2 regions of the Vallitalea pronyensis genome follow, and region 2 is predicted to be linked to the other one. Evidence: riboswitches for the same ligand, from Rfam matches in the RefSeq annotation. Region 2 holds a riboswitch; the other holds the start of a gene.

Region 1 (8,959 bases), 1.6 Mb from region 2:
TACAATTGATTCATTATAGGTTTTACCATTTGGTAAATCCATTTCTACTACAATTTCATAGTTACTATCATATAAAAGATCCTGTGTAGAGATTGTATAATTAGAATTTATAATACCTTTTTGAAATAATTCTTTTACCCCATTTGCATATACATAAACGTTTATTGGAATTAATTCATCATTACTCCAATTCAAAGTAATGGACTTATGGGTCACTTTATCTAGTATTTTATTTGTATCAAAATTTGCCTTTATATTCAATGAAGGCGTTTTCATATTACCTTTCTTAAAATTAGTTGTCGATACTCCTGCTTCCCATGCTTCTTTATGAGCATATAATTCGATATAATACTTTTCTCCATCTATAAGATGTGAGATATCCACGTTACTTGATTTTATCATCATTTCGTTTTCATTTAATACTTTTTCATAAAAAACTTTTTCTCTATTCTTATCGTAAATAAAAACTTCATAGAAATCAGGTGTTCCATTTCTAGAAGCAACCCACTTTATTTGAATTTCATTTTTGCTTTCAATATAATCTGATTGAGATAAAATTATTTCTGGGGGCAATAATTGATTGTCTTCAACATTTATTTGAATCTCTCCAACCATTATACTTTCACGGTTGTAATTTTTTGCCCATATTTGAATCCAGTATTTTCCTGAGTTTTTAATCCATGTCTCACCAATTTTAAATGATGAGTTTGTAAAATAAGAGGTATGTTGAGTTTCATATTCTTGTTGAAGGTTTTTGTTATCTGGACCATTAATGTAAATTGTTAATTTCTCAATTGATCCATCATTTGAAGCTATTGATCCTTCTATAGATAAAGTATCTCCTATCTTAAAATCTGTTTGATCGGATAAGAAGGATGTAACATCTCCATCAAATGTCGTCTTACCTAATGAAAAAAACTTCATAACTGGGTCAGGTTTTGGAGCCCTCATGATAGTTATATCTCTCTTTGTGTTATTAACAATATCCACAGTCTCCTGAACTGTTGTATATTCAGGATACATAAACGTTAACTCGTGTAAACCTTTTTCTACCTCATTGAATTCATAATATCCTTTAGAATCTGTAATCGTCTCTAAATTATTATCTAGCAGTACCTTTACACCTGCCATTAACAAATACCCATTATCACTAACATACCCTGATAATTTGTAGTGAGTAATTAATTGGTTAATACTGAACGTTATTTCCTGTATACCTGATTCATTTCCATCACTATCACATGCATTTACAGCTACCCTTATCATATGTCCTGGTGTTATTTTATCTGCTGTTAATAAGTATGATTCACCATCTATTTTAGTGCTATTTTCTATATAATTACCACTTGTCAAATCTTCAATAAGAACATGATAATAATCTGCTTCAACAATCTTTGTCCACGCTATATTTATATCGCTCCACTCAATCATGTCACCATCATAAGGATATGTTATTTCCGGTGTTTGTACAGTTGCCATACATGTTTGCATCGTTAAAAAATAGATAATTGTGCATGTAGTTAATCCTACAAGTGAAAGCATTGTTCTTTTCATTTTAGTTAGTCTCCTTCATGTTAATATATTAGGTCCATACAACTTGCATAACATGTTTAGTTACCATTGTTGTTATATTTTTACAAATTATGCAACATTATCATAATAATAACAGATAGCTAATTGTTAAGCAATAAAAAAACTATCAATCAATTTATGGATGAGGGTTACATGAAAGTATTAACTGATTAATGGTTCATACACAATTATTAAGACCACTAAAAAAAGCGCCAGCAAAACGCTGACGATTATTAAAATGTAATTTATTTATTATGTATCATTTAAATAATATAATATACATCAAAAAAAAGCCCTTCAATTTGAAAGACTTCTGCAAGCTCCAAGCCGGATTTGAACCGGCGGTCTCGGCCTTACCATGGCCGCGCTCTAACCACCTGAGCCATTGGAGCATTTTCAGCACCTATACTATTATAGCACAAATTTTTATTTTGACAAGTAGTTAAATCATTTATTTTATTGTTAATGTATAGGATGGCTCATCTTATCAAAAAACCTGTCCTTATTAAGCATATAAAAGGATTGGTTATACATTTTTTTCAATGAGTATAGCCTCAACCTTCTTCTTAATACGTTGTAAGGCATTATCAATGGATTTAACTGGGCGTATCAAATATTCTGCTATTTCCACATAGCTTTTACCGTCAATATAGCATCGTAAAACTTCTTTTTCAAGTTTACTTAACCTTGCGGAGAGTTCATGTTCAATGATGCTTAGATTTTCCTGACCAATTAACAAATCTTCTGGGTTAATGATTTTTTGGGACGGCATTTTATCAATAAGTGTTGCTTTATCATTTTCCTCTTCATAGGATGGTTTGTTAAGTGATATGTATGAATTAAGAGGCAGGTGTTTTTGTCTTGTTGACGCTTTTACTGCTGATATGATTTGTCTTGTGACACATAAATCGGCGAAGGAATAAAAAGAAGCTGTTTTTTCTTCCTTAAAATCTCGGATAGCTTTAAACAGTCCAATCATGCCTTCCTGAATAATATCGTCTCGACTTGCGCCGATTAAGAAATAAGATTTTGCTTTCTTTTCTACCAGTATCTTATATTTATTCATGAGATAATCAAGAGCTTCATTATCCCCATCTCTTACAATCGCTACCAATTCTTCGTCTGAGTTTGTAAGGTATGAATCGTACCAAGTTGCTTGATCCAACTGCATCAACCTCCGTATTATTTTCTACGCATCTTTTCCATCCACTCTAACACACCTGAGTCCAAATGCCCTTCTAATCGGTTACTATGATCTAATTGTTTCTTCTCAATGAACTTCTTGCGCATGTTTTTTTCCACTTGTTTTACTTCGGTGTAGAGTTCTCTAGCGGACATACGGCTTGCACCTTTTCCTAATATAATAATCTGTTCAAGCCCGTCGGAAGTTGCTACACGTACACGGTAATCACGACCAATTTGGTGAACCACTTTTTCAATATAGTGGTCCGCCGTTTCTACTTCTTTCGTAAATACCACATTAATATTATGATATGTTATCACTTTTCGAGTGCCTTTTACACGATGAGCATCAAATACAACGATAACGTCAATCTTCTTATAGCCTTGATAATTGGATAGAATCTCCAGTAATCTGCTTCTGGCTATTTCAAGGTTTTGCTCATTCACAATTCTTCTTAGCTCGTCCCAAGCATGAATCACATTGTAACCATCTACTAATAAGAATTCTCTTGCCAAATTTCATCGCCTTCCAATCTGTTTTGAAAGCATTTTAAGTATACTACACTATTAACTGTTTGTAAACGTTATATAACTTAAAAATTCAATACAAAAAGAGGCTGTTATCATGAAATACCACATTGTACTTGGCATGACCATGAAACCGCCTCTTTTATAGGGATTTTTATATGAATACTATAGACTATTAATCACTTCTTCAGGTGTATTAACTACGGTGAATATTTGATCAAAATCAGCTCCACACAAACGCTTTACTTGTGACATGGCAATAACAGAATCCAGTTTAACAAGATAACGTTTTTTAAAGGGAGCTTCTTTGTATATATTAAGCACTTCTGCTAGTATTTGCCCTACTTCTGGAGTTGAAGTGGTTTGCTTTCTTCCATCTGCTAAAAAGCTATACTCTCTAGGGTTAATACTGTTTAATTTAGCAACAAAATCATCTTTATACTTTTTTGCCTCGTCAAGATTAAACATACCTTCTGCCACGATACTTAAGAGCTTTTTACTTGTGTTAATATCAATTTTATACATGTGTCGCTTCCTCCTCAAATATTGGTCTTATTAAATATTATATTCTGAGTCTAAAGCTCTATAAAAGATTCTACAGTCGCAAGAAACGTCCTCTGGAATACTTTTGAAATGCTCTGTTTCGGAATATTTAGTTAAGATGGGCATATTATTTTCATCATAGACTAAGGAATATTTTAGATATTTATCAAAGATTACCGCTGACTTATAATTGGTTGCTTCAAGAAAAATACCTTTGTAGTTTCTAGCTATGGCATCCTTCTCACATATATCAATTAAATCCATGGCGATATCTTTTCTAAACTTTTCTAATTTGATACCTATCATAAACATGTGTACAAATTGGCTCTTCTCGATTAGAATATTCTTCTTGTTATACAACGTTTCCAAAAATCGCTTATCAAGATCATCAAGCAATTTACATATGATATTCATGGGCTCAAGATTACCAGTAAAAGCTGGCGTTTCTTCTGCAGGGTCGTAATCCTCGTTGGCAAAAACCCCAATTATTTTCTTATTTCTTTTGTTAATGGCTATGTAGCATAGACCATGGTGAACAACACTCTTGATGTACTCATGAACAAATATTGTGAAATCAGCTACTGACAGACCTACTGCTTTAACCATTGGCTCTGATATAGTGGCTCCTTTGACTGTGACACCGGCAAATGTCTGTGCAAGACATCTGGATGCTTCTTCGACTAGAGCATGATCATGACAATCTAATCGTTTATACTCAAGCTCTAAATCTATTTCGTCAAAATATCGTTCTGCAATGATTTCTTCAAAATTTACATTAATGGTTTTTTCCATTAAATCCCCTCTTTCGACGACTTTTTTTGTTTAGCACATCTTTTTCCTTACTCGAGAATTGCATAACAAAACAGCTCCTTCAACAAAGTAGCTGCCTGGTGGATAATAGGCAACCTGGCAATCATAGGATGTTTCCCTTAGACCCATAGCTTTGCGTCCCTATCTTTCGATAGGTTTGCTATTAACTATAAAATATGATATTTAATATAATGGAATTATACCATATTTATCCAATTTATTCAATTTAATTTTACATACTATGACAAAAAATGATATAATTGCTTTAATTCATTTTATTTGTTCATAAAAATACTAAGAACCTTGTGTAAGTGTATTTATACAAAGTTGTAAGAAAACAGCCTTATATACCCATAAAAAAACCGCTATATCACTAAGGAATAGCGGTTTTCTACTTTTTCTCTATTTATAATCTCTTTGTCTAAGCGCCTCATAAGTCAAAATACCTGCTGCAACAGACGCATTTAAAGAGGTAATGTTACCCTTCATAGGCACTTTTACCATAAAATCGCATTTTTCTTTTACATGGTGGGACACCCCATCACCTTCATTACCTATAACGATACCTAAAGACCCTTTTAAGTCTATATCGTACATGATATCACCATCCATGTCCGCACATGCTATCCACATACCTTGTTTTTTTAACTCATCAATGGTTCTTGCAACATTAGTTACCCGAGCCACTGGTGTATGTTCAATAGCGCCAGCCGACGTCTTAGCTACAGTTGCTGTTAGACCTACAGCCCTTCGTTTGGGTATGATAACCCCATGTACACCTGCGATATTTGCAGTCCTTAGTATGGCTCCTAAATTATGGGGGTCTTCTATACTATCCAGAATAAGTAGAAAAGGTGATTCGTCCTTCTCTTTGGCATCATTGAGTATGTCTTGTACGTCCACATAATCATAAGCTGCTGCATAAGCAACAACCCCTTGATGTTTCGTTGTGCCTGTTATGTCATGTAATTTATCTTTGCCCACAAACTGCAAGAAAATACTTCGCTTTCTCGCCTCTGCTACAATTTTTTTAAGTGGTCCATCATGTTTACCATCAATGACAAACAATTTGTCAATGCTGCGCTCTGCCTTAAGTGCTTCTAATACGGCATTTCTGCCAATAAGTATCAAATCCTTATTATCCATTACTTTATCCTTCCTTATGTGTGTCATCTATGTGAAAACATTATACCTATTATTTTTTTATAAGCCCTAATTTCTTTAATTTTGCAATAACCTTCGTATGATTGGGCAGGAAGCTGAGGTCCTCTTCCTGTAACGCTTTTGTAGCAAATAACACGATAAAATAGATGATCATACCACTTATAATGGTCAACACTGTGGCGATGAGATTACTATGAAGAATACCTATGGTCCCTTTATAGATAAAAAACACACTAATTCCCATAATAACCGATGCTAATATCGGTTTCACAAACACACTCGTCTTATCCAGTATGACACCCGTTTCTTTTTTTAATTTCCAATAATTGAGGCTTACAAACACAACATAGTAACAGATGGAACCGATTATAGCACCTCTTAACTGAAAGTCACTTGCAATCAGATGATAGTTAATGGCGTATTTAATGCCAACACTAACGAGAAGAGCCATAGCGGGATACAAATATTTGCCCATGCCTTGTAATATGCCAGCTAAAGTCTGCCCAATAATCATGAGTACAAGACAGATACCAAATAATTGTAAATAGTCATTGGCCTTAACCCTAAAGATCATTGTCATAATGGGATTTGCTAAAATTATAATACCCGTAGCAGCTGGTAGACCTAATAATAAACTTAGTCGAATACCTAATGAAATCTTATTGCGCACTTCCTGTTTATTCTTCTGTACCATGGCTGTGGATATGGCAGGAAGAATACTAATCATGAGGGCTAGACTAATGGTCAATGGCACATTAATAATGGTTAATGCTTTTCCCATAAAACCATACATATGGCTTACTTGTTCTTTACTAAATCCGATGGCTTGCATCCTTTTAAATATGGTTATTGTATCGATGAAATTCATGACAGAATAAGCAGCCGTAGCCAGAGATATTGGAATGGCCAGTTTAGCTAACTGCTTCCCAACTTGTCCAAAAGTAACTTCTTTATAACGCTTTGCTACCTTTGATTCTTCTGTATGAATTTTTTTTGTATGCTTCATATAATACCTTACAATATAGAGTGTAGATAAGATAAAAGCTAATGAAACGCCAAAAGCAGCTCCCCCTATAACAATAGCAGAATCTTGTTCTAGTTTAATGAGAAGGTAGATAATACCCAATCCAAAAATAGCTTTTGAAATATTCTCAATGATTTGTGTTAATGCAGTTGGCACCATTATTTCTCGACCTTGAAAATAACTCTTATACACACCTGCAATTGCTATAAACATAACGGATACGGAAAAACCATATATCATGTAGCGGTTACTGGAAGGCCACTCTGTGGTAGCAATAATCCAATCCACGCCTAATATCATAAATAAAGATATTAGGAAGCCTAAACACCCTAATATAACCATAGCATGACGATATATTTTATGGGCATTATCATAGTCATTTACAGCAATTCTTTCCGAAACCATCTTGGTCAAAGCATTAGGAATCCCTACTAAAACAGGTGATATCAAAAGCCCATAAATCCCATATACAGCCGTATAATCACCAAAAACATCATTGCCTACTAAATAGGATAACGGTATACGGTATATGGCACTAAAAACCTTAGCTATTAAACCTGCAATGGAAAGAATCATAGCCCCCTTAACAAATTTTGTTGATTGTGAGTTCATTCTAATACCCCTTTTTTCATTAGTTCTATGATTCTCTCGTATTGATGATCTAAATATAAAAAACCAATTAAAGCTTCAAAACCCGTAGCGGTTTTATAATCCATAAGGTCTGCATTCTTGGGAACCGTCCCTGACTTTGCATTTCTCCCCCTTTTGAACACAGCCATTTCATCTTCTGTTAAAAAATGCTCTATCTTACGAAACGTATTGGCTTGTGCAGAAGCTTTTACATATTGGCTTGTTGCCTGATGCAATTTGTTAACAGGTGCATTGCCTTTTGCAACTACTTTGTGCTTAATGATTAAATCAAAAACACTATCACCAATATAAGCTAGAACCAAGGGTGAGTACTGTCTTGGATTCACATCATGTATATCAAGACTTTCTTTAAAAAAGTCCATAAATGCTTCCATGTACGTCAATTCCTTTCTTCCTTATCATAAGCGTGAGTATCTGTAACACCCTGCTTATCTATCATGAAGGATGCCTATGAGCGATGCCACCTGACACCTTCACGTGTATCTTCTAATAAGATACCTTTATCCTTTAATGTATCTCTAATATGATCTGCTAGGGCAAAATCTCTGTTCTTGCGGGCATCTTGACGTTTTTGTATCAACGCATCAATCTCTTCATCCAGAAGTGTCTCTGCTCGCTTTGCCTCAATACCTAGTATACCACATAATGCATCAATCTCATCTAACAATATGGTAACAAATGCTTTTGATGATGCCGTACTTGTATTTTTATTAGCAAACTTCACCAGTTCAAAGATGGCTGAAATAGCATCTGCCGTATTAAAATCATCTTCCATAGATGCTTCAAATTTGTCTCGGAAAGCTTTCACTTTACCATCTGCCACCATCTGATTTTCTGTCTCAGTTAATGCTTCTAGTGATACGCACTCAATCAGATAAGCCAGGTTACTTCTTGCTGTTTGAATTCTTTCTAATCCACTAACAGCCGCTTGCATAAGATCATGACTAAAGTTAATGGGACTACGATAATGAGCGCTTAACATAAAAAATCGAATATCTGCATATGAAAAATCTTGCTCTACATCTCTAACTGTAAAAAAGTTACCTTGAGATTTTGACATTTTTTTATTATCAATGTTTAAAAAACGATTATGCATCCAGTATTTAACAAAATCCTTACCATTTGCTGCTTCACTCTGTGCAATTTCATTTTCATGATGAGGAAATACAAGGTCTTCTCCACCACCGTGAATATCAATGGTATCCCCTAAAAATTTCTTGGACATCACGGAGCACTCGATATGCCACCCAGGACGACCTTCGCCCCATGGTGATTTCCACGCGGGCTCCCCTTCTTTCTTAGGTTTCCATAGAATAAAATCCATTGGGTTGCGTTTCTCATCATCTACTGCAATACGTGCTCCAGCTTCCAAATCATCTTGATTTTTATTGGATAGCTTACCATAAGGCTTATATTTTTTGGTTTCAAAATACACACTGCCATTGACCTCATAGGCATAACCTTTTTGAATTAACGCCTCAATCA
Region 2 (8,959 bases):
TCATAGCAACAAGCGGAAGTGTTACAGATAGTAAGCTAGTCAATCTTAAAAAAGCACCAGCTATCGTAACAAGTGTTGTAGTAAATGGATTAGCTGAAGTAACCGTACCAATAGAAGTAGATAGTCCAACAACTTCAACATATACCGCAGAAGTAAAAGATCAATACGGAAACATCATGACAGGTGAAGAAGTAAACTGGTCATTACAAAAAGCAGTAGAAGGTGTCAGTATTGATGCCAATGGGCAAGTAACTGTAACAAACAAAGCACCAGATACAGATTTTACAATTATAGCAACAAGTGGAAGCGTTACAGATAGTAAGCTAGTTAGTCTTAATAAAGCACCAGCTATGGTTTCAAGTGTAACAATAAACGGTTTAGATGAAATAACTGTACCAACAGAAGTAGGCAGTCCTACAAATGTGACTTACGTAGCAGTGATTAAAGACCAGTACGGAAACATCATTACAGGTGAAGAAATAAACTGGTCATTACAAAAAGTTGTAGAAGGCGTCAGCATAGATAACACTGGAAAAGTAACGCTAACAAATAAAGCACCAGGAACGGAATTAACAGTCATAGCAACAAGTGGAAGTGTTACAGATAGTAAGGTAGTTAATCTTAAAAAAGCAACAGCTATGGTTGCAAGCGTGACAGTAAATGGTTTAGATGAGATAACTGTACCAACAGAAATAGATAGTCCTTCAAATGTTACTTACACAGCAATAATAAAAGACCAGTACGGAAATATAATGATAGAAGAAGTAACATGGTCATTAAAAGAAGCTGTAGAAGGTGTCAGTATTGATGCCAATGGACAAGTAACGGTAACAAATAAAGCGCCAGGAACAGAATTCACAATTATAGCAACAAGCGGAAGTAAAACAGGAAGTAAGTCAGTTAATCTTAATAAAGCACCAGCTATAATAACAAGTGTTGTAGTAAATGGATTAGCTGAAATAACCGTACCAATAGAAGTAGATAGTCCAACAACTTCAACATATACAGCAGAAATGAAAGACCAGTACGGAAATATAATGACAGAAGAAGTAACATGGTCATTAAAAGAAGCTGTAGAAGGCGTCAGCATAGATACCAATGGACAAGTAACGCTAACAAATAAAGCGCCAGGGACAGAATTCACAGTTATAGCAACAAGTGGAAGTGTTACTTATAGTAAGTTAGTTAGTCTTAAAAAAGCATCAGCAATTGTAACAAGCGTGACAGTAGATGGATTAGATGAAATAACTGTACCAACAGAATTAAGTAGTCCTACAACTGTTACTTACACAGCAGAAGTAAAAGATCAATACGGAAATATCATGATAGGACAAAAAGCAACATGGTCACTGAAAGAATCTGTAGAGGGTGTTAGTATAGATGCCACTGGACAAGTAACTGTAACAAACAAAGCACCAGGAACACAATTCACAATCATAGCAACAAGCGGAAGTATTACAGATAGTAAGCTAGTCAATCTTAAAAAAGCACCAGCTGTCGCAACAAGCATAACAGTAAACGGATTAGACGAAACAACCGTACCAACAGAAATAAATAATCCTACAACTGTAACTTACACAACAGAAGTAAAAGACCAATACGGAAACATCATGACAGCAGATACAGTTAAGTGGTCATTTCAAGAAGAAGTAAGCGGTGTAAGTATTGATGGCAATGGAATGGTAACCATAACCAATGATGCACCTCATGGAAGCATTACAGTAACCGCTAATATTGGTGAATTAGTAAGCATGAAAAATGTAAACTTAAATAAAGCACCTTCTGTAACTGGGGATGATAATGGTAATCTCTTAAATGGTGCGGATGAAACAATGGAATACTCAACCAATGGTGGTACTACTTGGACAGCATACGATGATAATAATGTACCAACATTCCTAGGTAGTGTAACCGTTTATGTGAGATATCAAGAAACACCAACAATTAATGCAGGACCGATTACGGAAGTAGTGTTCACAAAGAACACACCTTCTGCTCCATATGTAACAGGTAATGATAGTTCAAATATTTTGATAGGCGCAGATGATACAATGGAGTATTCAACAGATGGTGGCAGCAACTGGATCGTATACAATACAAATCCTGTTCCTAAGTTCTCTGGCAATGTAACAGTCAAAGTAAGGTATAAAAGCACGATCATAACAAATGCGAGTCCATCAACTGTTGTAGTCTTTACCGCTAATGCTTCCCAAGGTGGAGATGGAGGCGGTGGCAATCCATCAAATGGAGGCGGTGGTAATCCTTCAAACGATGGAGGAGGAACCCCTTCTAACGGTAATGGCAGTCCATCAGATGGCGAAGAAAATGATGACATTGGATTAGAAGAAGAAATGATAATTGAGGAGGATATTACACCACTTGGTGCAGTTGAATTCTTTGATCCTTATGTTAAAGGATTTCCAGATGGTTCTTTTAAACCTAAAAAAGCTGTTACCAGAGCTGAAGTAGCCGCTATGTTTGCAAGGATATTAAAATTAGATACGGATCATGCGGGCAATAACCAGTATACAGATGTAACCATTAACCATTGGAGCTATCAATATATTCAAGCAGTAACTAACATTGGCTTATTTAGGGGATATAGTGATGGAACCTTTAGACCTAATGCACCAATTAAGCGTTCAGAAATTGCAGTTGTATTCTCCGCATATTGGGAATATGTTGGTGCTGTTGTGGATGATCGTGATTCAACATTTATTGATGTTAAAGGGCATTGGGCAGAAAAGTATATTAACAAGCTGTATAATGCTGGGGTTGTTAAAGGCTTTGGTGATAACACCTTTAGACCGAACATGGATACGGCTAGAGAACAAATTGTCATTATGATGAATAAAATTATTGCCAGACCTATGTTAGATTTGGAAGAACCTTCCTTTGAGGATGTTTCAAAAGAACATTGGGCAAATGGAGATATTGAAGCAGCAGCGGCAAAATCAAAAAAGAAAGAAAATATTGAAGAAAACAATTAAGTTTACTCTTAAAATAAGGTGTCTAGTATAATAAACTAGACCCTTATTTTACATGTAGCAGGGAGGCATATAGGTTTAGTAAAATCTCAGATTACTATTGGATGAGATTGTGAGATTATAAGCCTGAGATATATTTACCATGTTGGTAATTTGTGGTATAATGTACATGAGAGGGTAGTCAAAGCGTCGGCAGTATTGACCGGTATTATTCTGTAAATCGTAAAGCATACGAAAGTATGTGACACAAAGCTATAGGGTCTAACGCTTTTTATAAGCTATGACAGCCAGCTACCAGAGGAAGACTTTGATTACCTAGTAATCGAATCTTTTCTCGAAGCGGCAAATTCAGCGAAAGCTGAAGACGCAAAACTACAGGGCCTAAGTCAGAGATGATATGGCAGCCAGTTACCGAAAGAAGAGTTTTATTACTTTTCTTTCCCACGAATATGGCAAACCTATCGTGAGGTAGGGACGCAAAACTATAGGGTCTTCAAATGAAGATAGCCAGGTGCCGAAGGGAGAGTTTCAACTGAAGAAAATAGTATTAACTTTTATAGTTGCATTGATGTGTGTAGTATTTACTGGAATATCTGTATATGCTGCAACTGAAATTATAAAGGTCAATACTGATAACGGCACAGTAAGTATCCAATATGATGCTACTAATTATTCAGATTTGAAAGTTGTCGTGAAAAAAGGTTCTCAGAAATATATCTATAACCTTTATTCATCTAATGAGGAGCTGCCATTACAAATGGGCAATGGTGAGTATACGATAGGATTATATCAAAGAACAGATGGTAATAAGTACAAACTATTAACATCTGACAAGGTACATATGAATTCAAGTAATCATGCAGTATTCTTAGCAAATGTTCAGAATGTAGAATGGACAAGCAACTCAAGTGCAGCTATTCTGGCTCAAGAACTGACTAAAAATGCCAAGACTGACAGAGAGAAACTCGAAGTAATCTATGAATACGTTATTCATAACGTTCACTATGACCATGAAAAAGCTATTAACATAAGTAGCAGATATTTACCATCACCCAATGAAACGTTGATTGAAGGTAAAGGAATATGTTACGATTATGCTTCTTTAATGGCTGCTATGCTAAGAAGTATTGATATTCCTACAAAGCTTGTTCATGGCGATAGTAACTTTACTTCTGTCTATCATGCTTGGAATGAAGTTCTTATAGATGGTGAATGGATAGTTGTAGACACGACCACTGATTCGGCATATATAACCGAAGGTATTCAAATTTCTTATGAAAAGAATCCTTCAGATTATAGTGTTCTTAAGGTTTTTTAATCATGAATAATATTTGCACCCTCTCATAAGTTTTAATTTAAAAGTCTATACCCATCTTTTTTCTATGTCTTAATATGTAATGGTCTATAACCAATCATAGTATATCAGCCTATCATTTTCTTTTAATATCTCTTTCTTTAATACCTTTTTTTATGTATAATTATTTTTAATTTAATGTAATGATAGTGGGCAGATTACTTTTTCAATATTCTTGGATATCAGTCTTGACCCATTGAGTCATTTATATTACTATTAATAGAATAGCGCCACTGAAACTTGAGAAAGCTCTGTATATACCCTATTGTTTAAGGAAAATAGAGTTTTGATTCACACAGAAAGGATTACTTATGAAGAAAAGCATGAACATTGATGCCACGAAAGGCAATATTAAAAAAAATCTATGGGTCTTAGCATGGCCTTTAATGATAGCCAACTTAATACAAGTTGTTTATAACATGGCAGATACATATTGGGTAGGAAAATTGGAAAACAGCACGGATGCCATAGCAGCAGTAACAGTTACTTTTTCCGTTGTGTTTGTATTAGTATCCTTAGCTGCTGGATTGGGCATTGGGTCAGCTACATTAGCAGCCCAATACTATGGAGCAAAAGAGTACAAAAAAGTGGATGAAGTCACGTATACTTCCTTAATTGTTATTGGTGTTGTTGCACTCTTATTTGTTGGGGCGGGTATAATATTTTATGAAGAATTATTCAATCTGTTGAAAACACCACCAGAAATTATTCCTATTGCTAAAGATTACTTTATCATCATCATGGTTGGTATGCTATTTATGTTTATCTTTTTTATTATGAGTGGCATATTGCGAGGTGTTGGTGACACAAGAACACCCATGATTGCAGGCATTGTATCAGGTATTATGAACATGGTACTTGATCCCTTTTTAATCTTTGGCTGGTGGATATTCCCTGAGCTTGGTATATCTGGTGCTGCCTATGCTACTGTTTTCTCCAGGTTTTTTGCTTCCATTTATATTTTTTATGTCGTACTTCGTGGTAAAACATTCTTAAGAATGAATTTGCGGAATTTTAAAGTAGATTTTGGTATTACTAAACAACTGTTTAAAATAGGTGTACCTTCTAGTATTTCACAGGCTGTCATAAGCTTAGGTGGTACCGTTATTATGGGGCGTGTGAATATGTTTGGTGCTGTTGCTGGTGCTGTACATGGTATTGGTGCAAGGCTTGAATCCTTACTATTCATGCCTGCAATGGGACTTTCACAAGCAGCTAGTTCTATCGTAGGGCAGAACCTGGGAGCGGGTCAAAAGGATCGCGCTTATGAAAGTGGCAAGTATGCCATGAAAGCTGTTTTTATCATTCTGTTAGTATTGGGAATCATCTTTTCCATATTCCCATCGGTATTTTTCTCCATATTCTCAGATGATGAAGCTGTTATTGAACTGGGACGTTATTATGTGTATGGGGTTACGTTATTCTTTGCATTTGTTGGCTGTAGAATTGTTATGTCCAATGTATTCCAAGGAGCAGGAGCAGCCTCTGTATCCATGTGGTTAAGTTTAATATGCCTCTGGGTGTTCAGAATCCCTATGGCTTATGGTCTGTCCTATACAGGTTTAGGCATAAAAGGTGTTTGGTTAGGCATGGGATTATCCTTTGTAGTGAGTTTCTTCTTTATGTATTATTTCTATAAAAAGGGTAAGTGGATGGAAATGGCCGTTGTCCATAAAAAAGAAGAACAGCCTGAGTCCATTGAAAAATAGAGCTTGGCTGTTTAGAAACTAAATATCATATCCGAGAATGGACATATCATTGTCCTTCATAATTTGTTGACTCAGTGATAGAATGTCTTCAATTTTATCACTGGGGACATTAAAAATCTGGTTGATTGTTCTAATCAGTAAATGAACAGTATCTGGCAGAGCAATATTCTTCTTGCATAAATAATTCCATATAAGGCTTTGGTACATACCCCTAATAAGGATAGCTCGGTGATAGTACTCTATAGTAGAAAAAGTTGGGTTATATGCGCTAAACCAGTCTTTTGTCATTGTACTTGCAACTTGGACAATGTGTTCTGAAATAATACAAGAATTATATGCAGCAAGGAATAATTCCCCCAAGGTTTCATGTTGGTCAATGAGATTGAAGATAATGGATGCACTTAATGAAAATCCTAAAAGGGGCTCATTATATCTATTCGATAGTACACTTGACTGAAGCATAATGACATTAAAATGTTCATCAACAATATTTAGCAGAATTTCTTCTTTATTTTTATAAAAGTGATATAAGCTCCCAGTGGTCACATCTGCCAATGTAATAATTTGGCGTATGGTTGTTTTTTCATACCCCTGAGTAATGAAGAGTTCTCTTGCTGTTTCCAATATCAAGTTTTTCGTATTTTTAGTATTCGTTTGTTTTTTCATAATTTCATTTTAAGTGGAAAAAGATGATATGTCAAGAAAGGTTAGAACACGTTCTAATCTTTCTTGACATATTGTGTATATGGTGATAACATTTCATTAGAACGTGTTCTAGCGATGAACAAGGACGGAGGCGACATAATGAACAAACCGTTAAGTATAGGAATTGATGTAGGCTCTACGACAGTAAAACTCATTGTCTTAGACGATCAAAAGCAAATAATACACAAAGAATATAATCGACATTTTTCAGATATTAAGAATACCCTTTCAACCATGTTTGGTAATGCTAAAGACCTCTTAATTAAAAAGGCAGGCACTGTGTTTGTAACGGGTTCAGCAGGCATGAATATATCGAAGAAACTGGAAGCCACTTTTATTCAAGAAGTGGTAGCCTGCACCAGTTCTATTGAAGAAATGGTACCAGAAGTTGATGTAGCCATAGAGCTTGGTGGAGAAGATGCAAAGATTACATATTTTGGAGATGTGATTGAACAGCGAATGAATGGTACCTGTGCTGGTGGTACAGGAGCGTTTATTGATCAAATGGCTTCATTATTGCAGACGGATGCAGATGGGTTGAATGAACTCGCCAAAAACTATAAAACTATCTATCCCATAGCGTCTAGATGTGGTGTGTTTGCAAAATCAGATATCCAGCCGCTGCTGAATGAAGGTGCATCAAAAGAGGATATTGCTGTATCTGTCTTGCAAGCAGTGGTCAATCAGACAATAGGAGGCCTTGCACAAGGTAGACCCATTAAGGGTAAAGTTGCCTTTTTAGGAGGTCCTCTATACTTCATGTCGGAGCTTAGGAAAAGATTTATTGAAACCCTAAAGCTTCCAGACCATCAAGTGGTATTTCCAGATAACTCCCAGTTTTTTGTAGCCATGGGATCGGCCTTATTATCTAGAAAAGAAACCATAAAATCTTATAGTGATTTGTATGGCAACATTGCCAACATCTATGATATTGGCAATAACAAGGCAGATGAATTAGACCCATTATTTCAATCGGAACAGGATTATGTCGTATTTAAAGCCCGACACGAAAAAAATAAAGTCGGTAGAGCAAACATAGCATCCTACAGAGGTAAGGCATTTTTAGGTATTGATGCAGGATCAACCACCACCAAAGTGGTTTTAATTGACGACCAGAAACGTGTGCTCTTTACCCACTATGGAAGTAATCAAGGAAAACCTCTTCAATCGACAATAGAAGCTTTAAAAATTATGCATCAGCAAATGAATTCTGAGACTTATATTGCAGGGTCTACCGTTACGGGTTATGGAGAACATCTGGTAAAAGAAGCGTTACAAATTGATTATGGGGAAATTGAAACCGTAGCGCATTATCATGCGGCAGAACATTTTTTACCTGGTGTAGACTTTGTTCTTGACATTGGCGGCCAAGATATGAAGAGTTTGAAGATAAAAGACGGTATCATTGAATCCATCATGCTTAATGAGGCTTGTTCTTCTGGTTGTGGGTCATTTATTGAAACCTTTGCTCAGTCATTAAACATGGACATTGAGGCATTTGCAAAGATAGGTATCATGGCTAAACATCCTGTTGACCTTGGCACCCGTTGTACGGTTTTTATGAACTCAAAAGTCAAGCAGGCACAAAAAGAAGGAGCCACAGTTGGTGACATATCAGCAGGTATATCCTTATCCGTCATTAAAAATGCTTTATATAAAGTAATCAGAATGAAATCACCTGAAGAATTAGGGAAGAAAATGGTGGTTCAAGGAGGCACATTCTATAATGAAGCTGTGCTGAGAGGTCTTGAACGGATTATAGGAAGAGAGGTTGTACGTCCAGATATTGCAGGTCTTATGGGGGCATTTGGAGCTGCTATCCTTGCATATCATAAAGACAAAGGTGAGCAATCCAGTATGATTAATTTGGATACACTGTCTGGGTTTACGGTTAAAAATAAACTGCAAAGATGTAAGCTATGTGGTAATAACTGCTTAATGACCATATCTACTTTTTCTAATGGAAGAAGCTTTTATTCTGGAAACAGATGTGAAAGAGGGGCAGGAGCAGAGAAAAAAGTCAATAAAGCACCTAACATGTATCGTTACAAATACAAAAGATTATTTGGTTATCAACCCTTAAAACAATCAGAGGCCAAAAGAGGTGTCATCGGTATACCACGTGTTCTCAATATGTATGAAGATTATCCTTTCTGGTTTACATTTTTTACAGAGCTTGGCTATAGGGTACAAATCTCCGCTAA

The links. Region 2 has a riboswitch for cyclic di-GMP ahead of HZI73_RS17305 (transglutaminase-like domain-containing protein). Riboswitches for the same ligand answer to the same signal wherever they lie in the genome.
Region 1: linked by a shared signal. The riboswitch ahead of HZI73_RS10540 (hypothetical protein) and the one ahead of HZI73_RS17305 (transglutaminase-like domain-containing protein) in region 2 are both predicted to bind cyclic di-GMP.

What each region holds. Positions count from the first base shown of each region.
Region 1 is NZ_CP058649.1:2,537,278-2,546,236, reverse strand. Features, by position in the region: gene HZI73_RS10565 (S-layer homology domain-containing protein) at 1-1,554, opposite strand, end outside; tRNA gene HZI73_RS10560 (tRNA-Thr) at 1,891-1,964, opposite strand; gene sigH (RNA polymerase sporulation sigma factor SigH) at 2,099-2,743, opposite strand; gene HZI73_RS10550 (NYN domain-containing protein) at 2,755-3,270, opposite strand; gene HZI73_RS10545 (hypothetical protein) at 3,448-3,807, opposite strand; gene HZI73_RS10540 (hypothetical protein) at 3,838-4,617, opposite strand; cyclic di-GMP riboswitch class I at 4,723-4,807, opposite strand; gene rlmB (23S rRNA (guanosine(2251)-2'-O)-methyltransferase RlmB) at 5,038-5,781, opposite strand; gene HZI73_RS10530 (putative polysaccharide biosynthesis protein) at 5,831-7,435, opposite strand; gene HZI73_RS10525 (Mini-ribonuclease 3) at 7,432-7,848, opposite strand; gene cysS (cysteine--tRNA ligase) at 7,923-8,959, opposite strand, start outside.
Region 2 is NZ_CP058649.1:4,112,738-4,121,696, reverse strand. Features, by position in the region: gene HZI73_RS17310 (DUF4073 domain-containing protein) at 1-2,990, shown strand, start outside; cyclic di-GMP riboswitch class I at 3,199-3,286, shown strand; cyclic di-GMP riboswitch class I at 3,319-3,403, shown strand; cyclic di-GMP riboswitch class I at 3,429-3,506, shown strand; gene HZI73_RS17305 (transglutaminase-like domain-containing protein) at 3,556-4,305, shown strand; gene HZI73_RS17300 (MATE family efflux transporter) at 4,653-6,050, shown strand; gene HZI73_RS17295 (TetR/AcrR family transcriptional regulator) at 6,069-6,716, opposite strand; gene HZI73_RS17290 (2-hydroxyacyl-CoA dehydratase) at 6,855-8,959, shown strand, end outside.